2 regions of the Variovorax sp. GW822-FHT04E09 genome follow, and region 2 is predicted to be linked to the other one. Evidence: riboswitches for the same ligand, from Rfam matches in the RefSeq annotation. Region 2 holds a riboswitch; the other holds the start of a gene.
The links. Region 2 has a riboswitch for glycine ahead of AC1RL8_RS20280 (D-amino acid dehydrogenase). Riboswitches for the same ligand answer to the same signal wherever they lie in the genome.
Positions count from the first base shown of each region.

Region 1 (4,408 bases), on a different contig from region 2:
GGCGGCGTCGAGCAGGGCGTCGAGCTGCGCGGGCTCGCTCAGCTTGACCTTGAAGAACCAGCCGGCAGCCAGCGGGTCGCTGTTGGCCAGCGACGGGTCGGCGCGCAGCGCTTCGTTCACTTCGGTGATCTCGCCCGACACGGGCATGAACACATCGGCGGCGGCCTTCACCGACTCGACCACACCGGCGACTTCGCCCTGCGCGAAGGTCTTGCCCACTTCGGGCAGGTCGACGAACACCACGTCGCCCAGCGCGTCCTGCGCATGCACGGTGATGCCGACGGTGGCGGCGCCGCCTTCGGCCGCCACCCATTCGTGGTCCTTGGTGTATTTGATGCTCATGAAAAAACTCCTCGTGGAAAAAATGGAATCGGGGTGCAGAGCCTAGCCGGGTCTGCGGTGTTCAGTGTCGGTCAGCCGCGGTAGTAGCGGGTCGGCACGAAAGGCATCGTTGACACCTCCATCGGCACCGGCTTGCCGCGCACGATGGCCTGCACGCGCGTGCCGGGCTCGGCGAAGGCGGCGGCCACGTAGCCCATGGCCACGCAGCGGTCGGCCGTGGGGCCGAGCAGGCCGCTGGTGACGGCGCCGATGTCGTGCCCTTCGAGCGACTGCAGCAGCGTGCCGTCGCGCACCGGAATGCGTTCGAGTGCCACGAGGCCGACGCGCTTGCGCGTGAGCGTCTTGTGGTCGGTGTGGCCGGCCGCGCCCGAGGCGACGGCGGCGAGCTGGGCCAGCACCTTGGCCGCGCCCGGAAAGCCGCCTTCGCGCGCACCGCCCGCGCGACGCACCTTCTGGATCGCCCAGTTGAGCGAGGCTTCGACCGGGGTGGTGGTGGTGTCGATGTCGTTGCCGTACAGGCACAGGCCGGCTTCGAGCCGCAGCGAGTTGCGCGCGCCCAGGCCGACGGGCTTCACTTCGGGCTGCGCCAGCAGCAGGCGGGCGAGGGCGTCGGCGTCTTTTGCGGCCACCGAGATCTCGAAGCCGTCTTCGCCGGTGTAGCCGCTGCGGGTGACGAAGGCCGCGATGCCGCCGATCTGCACCGCGCCGCCGGTCATGAACACGAAGCGCTCGATGCCGGGCGACAGGCGCGCCAGCGTGGCGGCGGCCTGAGGGCCTTGCAGCGCCAGCAGCGCGTGGTCGGGCAGGGGCTGCACCTGGCAGCGCGCGCCGATCCTGGCCTGGATGTGGGCGATGTCGGCCACCTTGCAGGCGCCGTTCACGATCACGAAGAGCGAGCCATTGCCTTCGTTGAAGAACATCAGGTCGTCGAGGATGCCGCCCTCGTCGTTCAGCAGCAGGCCGTAGCGCTGCTTGCCGGCGGGCAGGTCGATCACGTCGACGGGCATCAGGGTTTCGAACGCGGCGGCGGCGTCGGGGCCGACCAGGCGCAACTGGCCCATGTGCGAGATGTCGAACAGGCCGGCCGCGTCGCGCGTGTGCTTGTGCTCGGCCATGAGGCCGGCGGGGTACTGCACGGGCATGGAATAGCCGGCGAAGGGCACCATGCGGGCGCCGAGCTCCACGTGCAGGTCGTACAGCGGGGTCTTGAGAAGTTGGGCGTCAGAAGCGGAAGAAGCAGCCACGGGGCACTCCAAAGGGGCAGTCGAAATCCATGGCTGCAACGCCACGGGCCACCCCTGCTGTCCGCTTTACCTGAGAGATTCGCCCCACGATCGGGGTTTGCTCCTTCGGTGGGCCGCATGCAATGCCACGGCCTCTCTCCAGCAAGGAAACGCCGGTGGTTGCCGGCGTCTTGTCAGTCCTTTTGCCTGAGCGTTCGGGGAACCCCTGCGCCTTCGGCGGCCCCGTCGCGCGGGGCTCTCTCCTGACCCGGCGAGTGTAGTGGATCGCGGGGCCGGGGCTGGCGGCTCAGTGCACGGTTTCGGCCGGCGGCAGCAGCTTGTCGATGCGCTCGCGCAGCGAGTCGGCGCGCTCGGGGCCGGCGGCCTTCTCGATCTCGGAGAGCATCAGCGCGGCGATGGTCAGCATGGCCTCGCGGTCGCGGGCCTCGCGCAGGGCGTCGCGCATCTGGTTGGCGAAGCGCGGGTCGCGGCGCACGAACATGCGCTCGCAGATGTCGAACAGGAACATGCGCGTGGTGGCCAGCGAGCGCTTGCCGTCGAAGCTGTCGGCCGAGGTGGCGACCTGGATCGGCTCGGCGGCGGGGACGGGCGTGGGGGCCGGTGCGGGAGGCGGCGCGACCGGGCGCGCGACCTGCAGGTAGCCGCGCTGCATCAGTCCCTGGATCGCCTGCTCGGCCTCGACGCGGCTGGGGAACAGCGGGCTGAAGTCGGTCAGCGAGCGCCGGCCGTCGGCCATGAGCAGCAGGGCGCGCTCACGCTGGCTGAGCGTGCGCTGCCCGGCCTGGAGTTCGTCGCGTGCCTTCTCGGTCTTGGTGGGGAACATGGCGGCCACAGCTTTCGGAGGTCGAAGGCTGCAGCATCGTTGCAAGTGGTGACATCTTCGTGAACCATTTGCCTTACAGGGACAAGGCGGCGCGCGTCAGTTGCCCGCGCTCTCCTTGCGGATCAGCCAGCGCGGGCCCACGCGCTGCAGCTCGAGGGTCTTGCGGTCGGTCTCGGTGAGCGCGTCGGCGCTGTAGACCTGCCGGAACTGCGCGCTGGCCGAGGTGCCCTGAACGCTGATCACCAGCCCCTCGATGCCCACGCTGATGCGCGACTTGCCCGTGATGCGGGCGCGCCGGTCGGCCTCCCAGCGCTCGCGGGTCTGGCCGCGCGCGGGGGTGAAGTCGCTCGCGTAGGCCGCGAGGTAGCGCTCCACGTCGCGCGCGGACCAGGCGGCGGCCCAGGCGCGCACGGCGCTTTCCACTTCGGCGAGGTGGGTGACGGGATTGGTGGGATTGGCGGGGGCGGCTGCTGGTGCAACGGCTGCAACGGGCGCGGCGGCCGGCGTGGCCGCGATACCGGCGGTGGCCAGCAAGCCGGCAGCGACAAGGCTGCTGCCCTGGGCGACGATTCGGTGCATGGCGTCCTTCTCTTTCCTTCTTCTTGTCTGTCAGGCTCGACGTCGAAGCTTGCGTCGATTCTGGCAGTGAAAGAGCAGGCGTGCGGCGTTGAATCGCCCACGGATTTCGGTGGTTCGTGGATCAGGGCGTGTGCACAGGACACCGGGTGCTTCCCTCCGCGAATGTCCCCCGCCTTCGGCTCCTCCTTGATTTCGCTGCGGGAAGCACCCAGTGCCCTGTGCACCGGGTGCGCGGGGCAGAGCTCAGGCCGCCGCAGCCTCGCCCGCCATCACCTGCACCGTCCGATTGCGCAGCCGCAAGGCCAGCACGGTCGCGACGCACAGCACGCACAACACCACCGTGAGCGTCACGCCGAGCCCGCGCGCATCCGACAGCAGGCCGAACAGCGGCGACACCAGCCCGCCGACCGAGAGTGCGAGACCGAGCGTGATGCCGCTGGCGGTGGCCGGGTTGCGCGGCAGGTAGTCCTGCGCGAGCGTCACCTGCGCGGCGAAGGGCAGGAACATGCTCATGCCGAGCCACGCGGTGCAGGCCAGCGCCGCGCCGGGCGTGGAGGAGAGCACGAGGCCCGCCATGGCCGGCAGCGCAAGCAGGTAGCCGCAGCGGATCGTGCCCATGCGCCCGATGCGGTCGCCGAGCCAGCCGCCGGCCAGCGTGCCCACGGCCCCTGCGGCGGTGAAGGCGGTGAGCGCCGCGGCGCCCTGGAAGGTGCTGCCGTGCAGGTCGCGCGTGATGCGCAGCGAGAGCATCGACAGCACCGTGACGTACGGGATCGACCAGCCCACGATGGTCGCCACCAGCAGGCTGAAGGCGCGCCAGTCGTTGTGCGGTTTCAGCACCTGGGCGCGGGCCTGCGCGGCGCGCGCCGCCGTGGCCGCGCGCTGGGCGGCCGCGCTGCGTCGCGCGTTGGCCGCGACCCACACCACGCCCATCGCCAGCGCGGGAATGCCCAGCAGGTAGCTGCGCGACAGGCTGCCGCCGCCGACGACCGTGGCCGCCAGCACCGGCGCGAACGAGGCGCCGATGGTGCCGCCCACCGAGAACACGCTCATCGCCTTCTGCGAGGCGCCGCCGGCCGCGCGCGCGGCCACGGTGGCGGGCGGGTGGTAGGCCGCGATGCCCAGCCCGCACAGCGCGACCGCGATCCAGGTCAGCAGGTAGCTCTGGCTCAGGCCCGCCAGCACCACGCCCAGTGCCGCCACCAGGAAACCCACGGGCACCAGCCAGGCGCGCGGGTGGCGGTCGGCGTACAGGCCGAACAGCGGCTGCACCACGCTCGACAGCCCGGTGGCCGCCAGCATCAGGCCGCTCACGGCCGTGTAGCTGTAGCCGCGCTCCAGCACCATGAAGGGCAGCAGCGCGGGCACGAGGCCCTGGTAGAGGTCGTTGACGGCATGGGTGCCGGTGAGCAGCCCGAGT
Region 1 is NZ_JBXAMR010000002.1:811,272-815,679, forward strand. It holds gene gcvH (glycine cleavage system protein GcvH) at 1-342, opposite strand, end outside; gene gcvT (glycine cleavage system aminomethyltransferase GcvT) at 414-1,586, opposite strand; glycine riboswitch at 1,634-1,738, opposite strand; glycine riboswitch at 1,751-1,841, opposite strand; gene AC1RL8_RS11195 (hypothetical protein) at 1,873-2,409, opposite strand; gene AC1RL8_RS11200 (L,D-transpeptidase Cds6 family protein) at 2,506-2,988, opposite strand; gene AC1RL8_RS11205 (MFS transporter) at 3,232-4,408, opposite strand, start outside.
Region 1: it holds a riboswitch for glycine, as region 2 does, so the genes downstream of both, gcvT (glycine cleavage system aminomethyltransferase GcvT) here and AC1RL8_RS20280 (D-amino acid dehydrogenase) in region 2, are expected to answer to the same signal.

Region 2 (4,408 bases):
CGGCTGCAGGCCGAGATCGGCGCGTGCATCGGCCTGGCGAGCTTCGGCGGGCAGTCGCGGCACGCACCGCCGGCCTACACCGGCGTGCGCCACGAGGTGTTTCGCGACCCGTGCCTGGGCACGCCGGGCAGCGGCAACCACTTCGTCGAGTTGCAGGTCGTCGACCAGGTGATGGACCGGCACGCGGCCTACCGCGCGGGCCTCAAGGCGGGCGAGGTCGTCGTGATGATCCACAGCGGCTCGCGCGACATCGGGTTCCACGTCGGCGGCCGCTGGATGGACCGCGCGCGGGCCGAGTGGCCGCAGGGCCTGCGCCATCCGAAGAGCGGGCTGTACGGCCTGGCCGGGCCGCTGGCGCAGGAGTACCTCGAAGCCATGGGTGTGGCCGCGCGCTATGCGTGGGCCAACCGCGTCGTGCTGGCCGAGCTGGTGCGCAAGGACTTCGCCGAGCTGCTGGGCGCCACGGCGTCGACGCTGGTGGTCGACGTGCCGCACAACGTCGTGCTGCGCGAGCACGGCATGAACATCCATCGCAAGGGCGCGACGCCGGCGCATGCGGGCGACCTGGCGCTGATTCCCGGGTCGATGGGCGATCACTCGTACCTCGCGACCGGGCTGGGGCATGAAGACTGGCTGTGGTCGTGCAGCCATGGGGCCGGCCGGCGCATGCGTCGGCAGGAAGTGCGCGCGATGCGGCCCGCACCCGGCGACGCCGATGCCAGCTGGCAGTGCGTGACCTTGCGCGAGGAGCGCCGCATCGAGGAGGCGCCGCAGGCCTACAAGCCGATCGGTGCGGTGATCGAGGCGCAGGAAAGCGCGGGGCTCGTCCGCTGCGCCGTGCGGCTCAAGCCCTGGGTCACGTTCAAGGCATGACCCGAGGGCGCGTGTCGTGTCAGCCCAGTGCGGGTTGCACGGCGCGCGGCGCGGGCGCCGGCATGCCGGCGAACGCGAAATCGACCTCGGGCGCCAGCCCGCTCACGATGCGCGCGATCGACTTGCCCGAGCCGCAGGCGTGCGTCCAGCCGAGCGTGCCGTGGCCGGTGTTGAGGAACAGGTTCGGCAGCTTGGTCTTGCCGATCAGCGGCACGTTGCTCGGCGTGGCCGGGCGCAGGCCGGTCCAGAACTGCGCGCGTTCGGTGTCGCCGGCGCCGGGGAAGAGCTCTTCGACGCGCCGCACGATGGCTTCGCAGCGCACGCGGTTCAGGTCGCGGTCGTAGCCGTTGAGCTCGGCCGTGCCGGCGATGCGCAGGCGGTCGCCCGACTCGGAGGTGTAGCGCGAGAACACCAGCTTGTATTCGTCGTCGGTCAGCGAGACCTGGTGCGCCTTCGACGCGTCCTTCACGGGCAGCGTCACCGAGTAGCCCTTGGCCGGGTAGATCGGCAGGCGGATGCCCAGCGGCGCGGCGTACAGCGGGCTCAGCGAACCCATCGCGAGCACGAAGGCGTCGCCGCGGATGCGCTGGAAGCGGCCTTCGTTGTCCGTCGCCTCGACGTGGTCGATGCTGCCGCCGGCTTCGCGCAGCGCGGTCACCGTGTGGCTCATGAGGAACTTCACGCCGGCCGCCTCGGCCAGCTTCACGAGCTCGCGCGCGAAACGGTTGGCGTCGCCCGACTCGTCTTCGGCGGTGTAGGTGGCGCCGGCGAGTTGGGAGCGGATGTGGGCAAGGGCGGGTTCGATCTTGATGGCTTCGTCGGCCGAGATGACCAGCCGCTCGCAGCCCAGGGCACGCATCTGCTCGGCGGGCTTGAGGGCGCCGTCGAATTCTTTTTGCGTCGTATAGAAGTGCAGGATGCCTTGCGTGCGCTGGTCATAGCTCAGGCCGGTGTCTCGACGCAATTGCTGCAACATTTCCCGGCTGTATGTACCGAGACGAACGATCTGTTCGATGTTGTGGCGGGTGCGCGCGGGGGTGCATTCGCGCAAAAACTGCAGGCCCCAGAGCCACTGGCGCATGTCGGCGCGGATGCGAAAGAGCAGCGGCGCATCTTCCTTGCCGAGCCATTGCAGCACCTTCAGCGGTGCGCTCGGATTGGCCCAGGGTTCGGCATGGCTGACCGAGATCTGGCCGCCGTTGGCGAAGCTGGTTTCGGCGGCCGGGGTGGCCTGCCGGTCGATCACGGTCACCTCGTGGCCGAGTTGCTGGAGGTAGTAGGCCGAAGTCACGCCGAGCAGGCCGGCGCCAAGAACGATCACACGCATTGCAAGTACCTTTGAGTTTGCAGCGCTTGAACGGCGGGCGTGGAGTGCTATTGAACCAATAGCAAGCAACCGGACGACCGATGTCCAAGTTGCCGCTCCCCCTGTCCTCGGTACCTGAGAGATTCACCCTGCTGCACCCGCAGCGGGTTTGCTCCTTCGGTGCGCCACATGGCGTGGCGGCTCTCCAGACGGCTGTATCGATGAGTGCAGTACTGACCCCTTGCCGAAGTTCCTGGGCGTTGCCTGGAATTTCGTCGGGCCGACCTGAGCGTTTATGGGAGTTTGCGCCTTCGGTAGGGCCTCCGTGGAGGCCCGCTCTCCTGCAATTGTTGGCGATTGTAGGCGGGCCCCGCAAGCCGGCCAAGCCCTGTACATCGGCACTTCACACCGATGGGATAATTGAATGTTGATTTTTGGTAAAGCAAACTTTTTTCTACAGGTGGGGACCTCATGATCCTGGTTACCGGCGGCGCAGGCTTCATTGGCGCCAATTTCGTACTCGATTGGATCGCACAGGGCAACGAGCCCGTCGTGAACCTCGACAAGCTGACCTACGCGGGCAACCTCGAGACCCTGGCGTCGCTCAAGGGCAACGCGAACCACGTCTTCGTGCAGGGCGACATCGGCGACAGCGCGCTGCTTGATCGCCTGCTGGCCGAGCACAAACCCCGTGCCGTTGTGAACTTTGCCGCGGAATCGCATGTGGATCGCTCGATCCACGGCCCGGAAGACTTCGTGCAGACCAACGTGCTCGGCACCTTCCGCCTGCTCGAATCGGTGCGCGGCTACTGGAACGCCCTGCCGGCCGACCAGAAGGCCGCCTTCCGCTTCCTGCATGTGTCGACCGACGAGGTCTACGGCTCGCTCTCCAAGACCGACCCGGCCTTCACCGAAGAGAACAAGTACGAGCCCAACAGCCCGTACTCGGCCAGCAAGGCCGCCAGCGACCACCTCGTGCGCGCCTGGCACCACACCTACGGCCTGCCGGTGGTCACCACCAACTGCTCGAACAACTACGGCCCGTTCCACTTCCCTGAGAAGCTGATCCCGCTGATGATCGTCAACGCACTGGCCGGCAAGAACCTGCCCGTGTACGGCGACGGCATGCAGGTGCGCGACTGGCTCTACGTGAAGGACCACTGCAGCGCCATCCGCCGCGTGCTCGAAGCCGGCAAGCTCGGCGAAACCTACAACGTCGGCGGCTGGAACGAGAAGCCCAACATCGAGATCGTCAACACCGTGTGTGCGCTGCTCGACGAACTGAGCCCCCGCGCCGACGGCAAGCCGTACAAGGAACAGATCACTTACGTCACGGACCGCCCGGGCCACGACCGTCGCTACGCCATCGATGCACGCAAGCTCGAGCGCGAACTCGGCTGGAAGCCCGCCGAGACCTTCGACACCGGCATCCGCAAGACCGTCCAGTGGTACCTCGCCAACGGCGAGTGGGTGCGCAACGTGCAAAGCGGTGCGTACCGCGAGTGGGTCGAGAAGCAGTACGACGCCGCACCTGCAAAGGCTTCCGCATGAAGTTGCTGCTGCTCGGCAAGGGTGGACAGGTCGGCTGGGAGCTGCAGCGCAGCCTCGCGCCGCTCGGCGAAGTGGTCGCGCTGGACTTCGACAGCACCGACTTCCACGCCGACTTCAGCCGCCCCGAGCAGCTGGCCGCCACGGTGCTGGCGGTGCGCCCCGACGTCATCGTCAATGCCGCCGCGCACACCGCCGTCGACAAGGCCGAGAGCGAGCCCGACTTCGCGCGCAAGCTCAACGCCACCTCGCCCGGCGTGGTGGCCGAGGCCGCGCAGCAGATCGGCGCGCTGATGGTGCATTACTCCACCGACTATGTCTTCGACGGCAGCGGCACCCGACCCTGGAAAGAAGACGACGCGACCGGTCCGCTCAGCGTGTACGGCCAGACCAAGCTCGAAGGCGAGCAGTTGGTGGCGCAGCATTGCGCGAAGCACCTGATCTTTCGCACCAGCTGGGTGTACGCCGCACGCGGCGGCAACTTCGCCAAGACCATGCTGCGCTTGGCCAAGGAGCGCGACAAGCTCACGGTCATCGACGACCAGTTCGGCGCCCCGACTGGTGCCGAGCTGCTGGCCGACATCACCGCGCACGCCATCCGCGCCACGCTGCAAGACCCGGCCAAGGCCGGGCTGTACCACGCCATCGCCGGCGGCGAGACCACATGGCACGGTTACGCGC
Region 2 is NZ_JBXAMR010000005.1:29,383-33,790, forward strand. It holds gene AC1RL8_RS20275 (RtcB family protein) at 1-873, shown strand, start outside; gene AC1RL8_RS20280 (D-amino acid dehydrogenase) at 893-2,200, opposite strand; glycine riboswitch at 2,292-2,398, opposite strand; glycine riboswitch at 2,443-2,533, opposite strand; gene rfbB (dTDP-glucose 4,6-dehydratase) at 2,651-3,730, shown strand; gene rfbD (dTDP-4-dehydrorhamnose reductase) at 3,727-4,408, shown strand, end outside.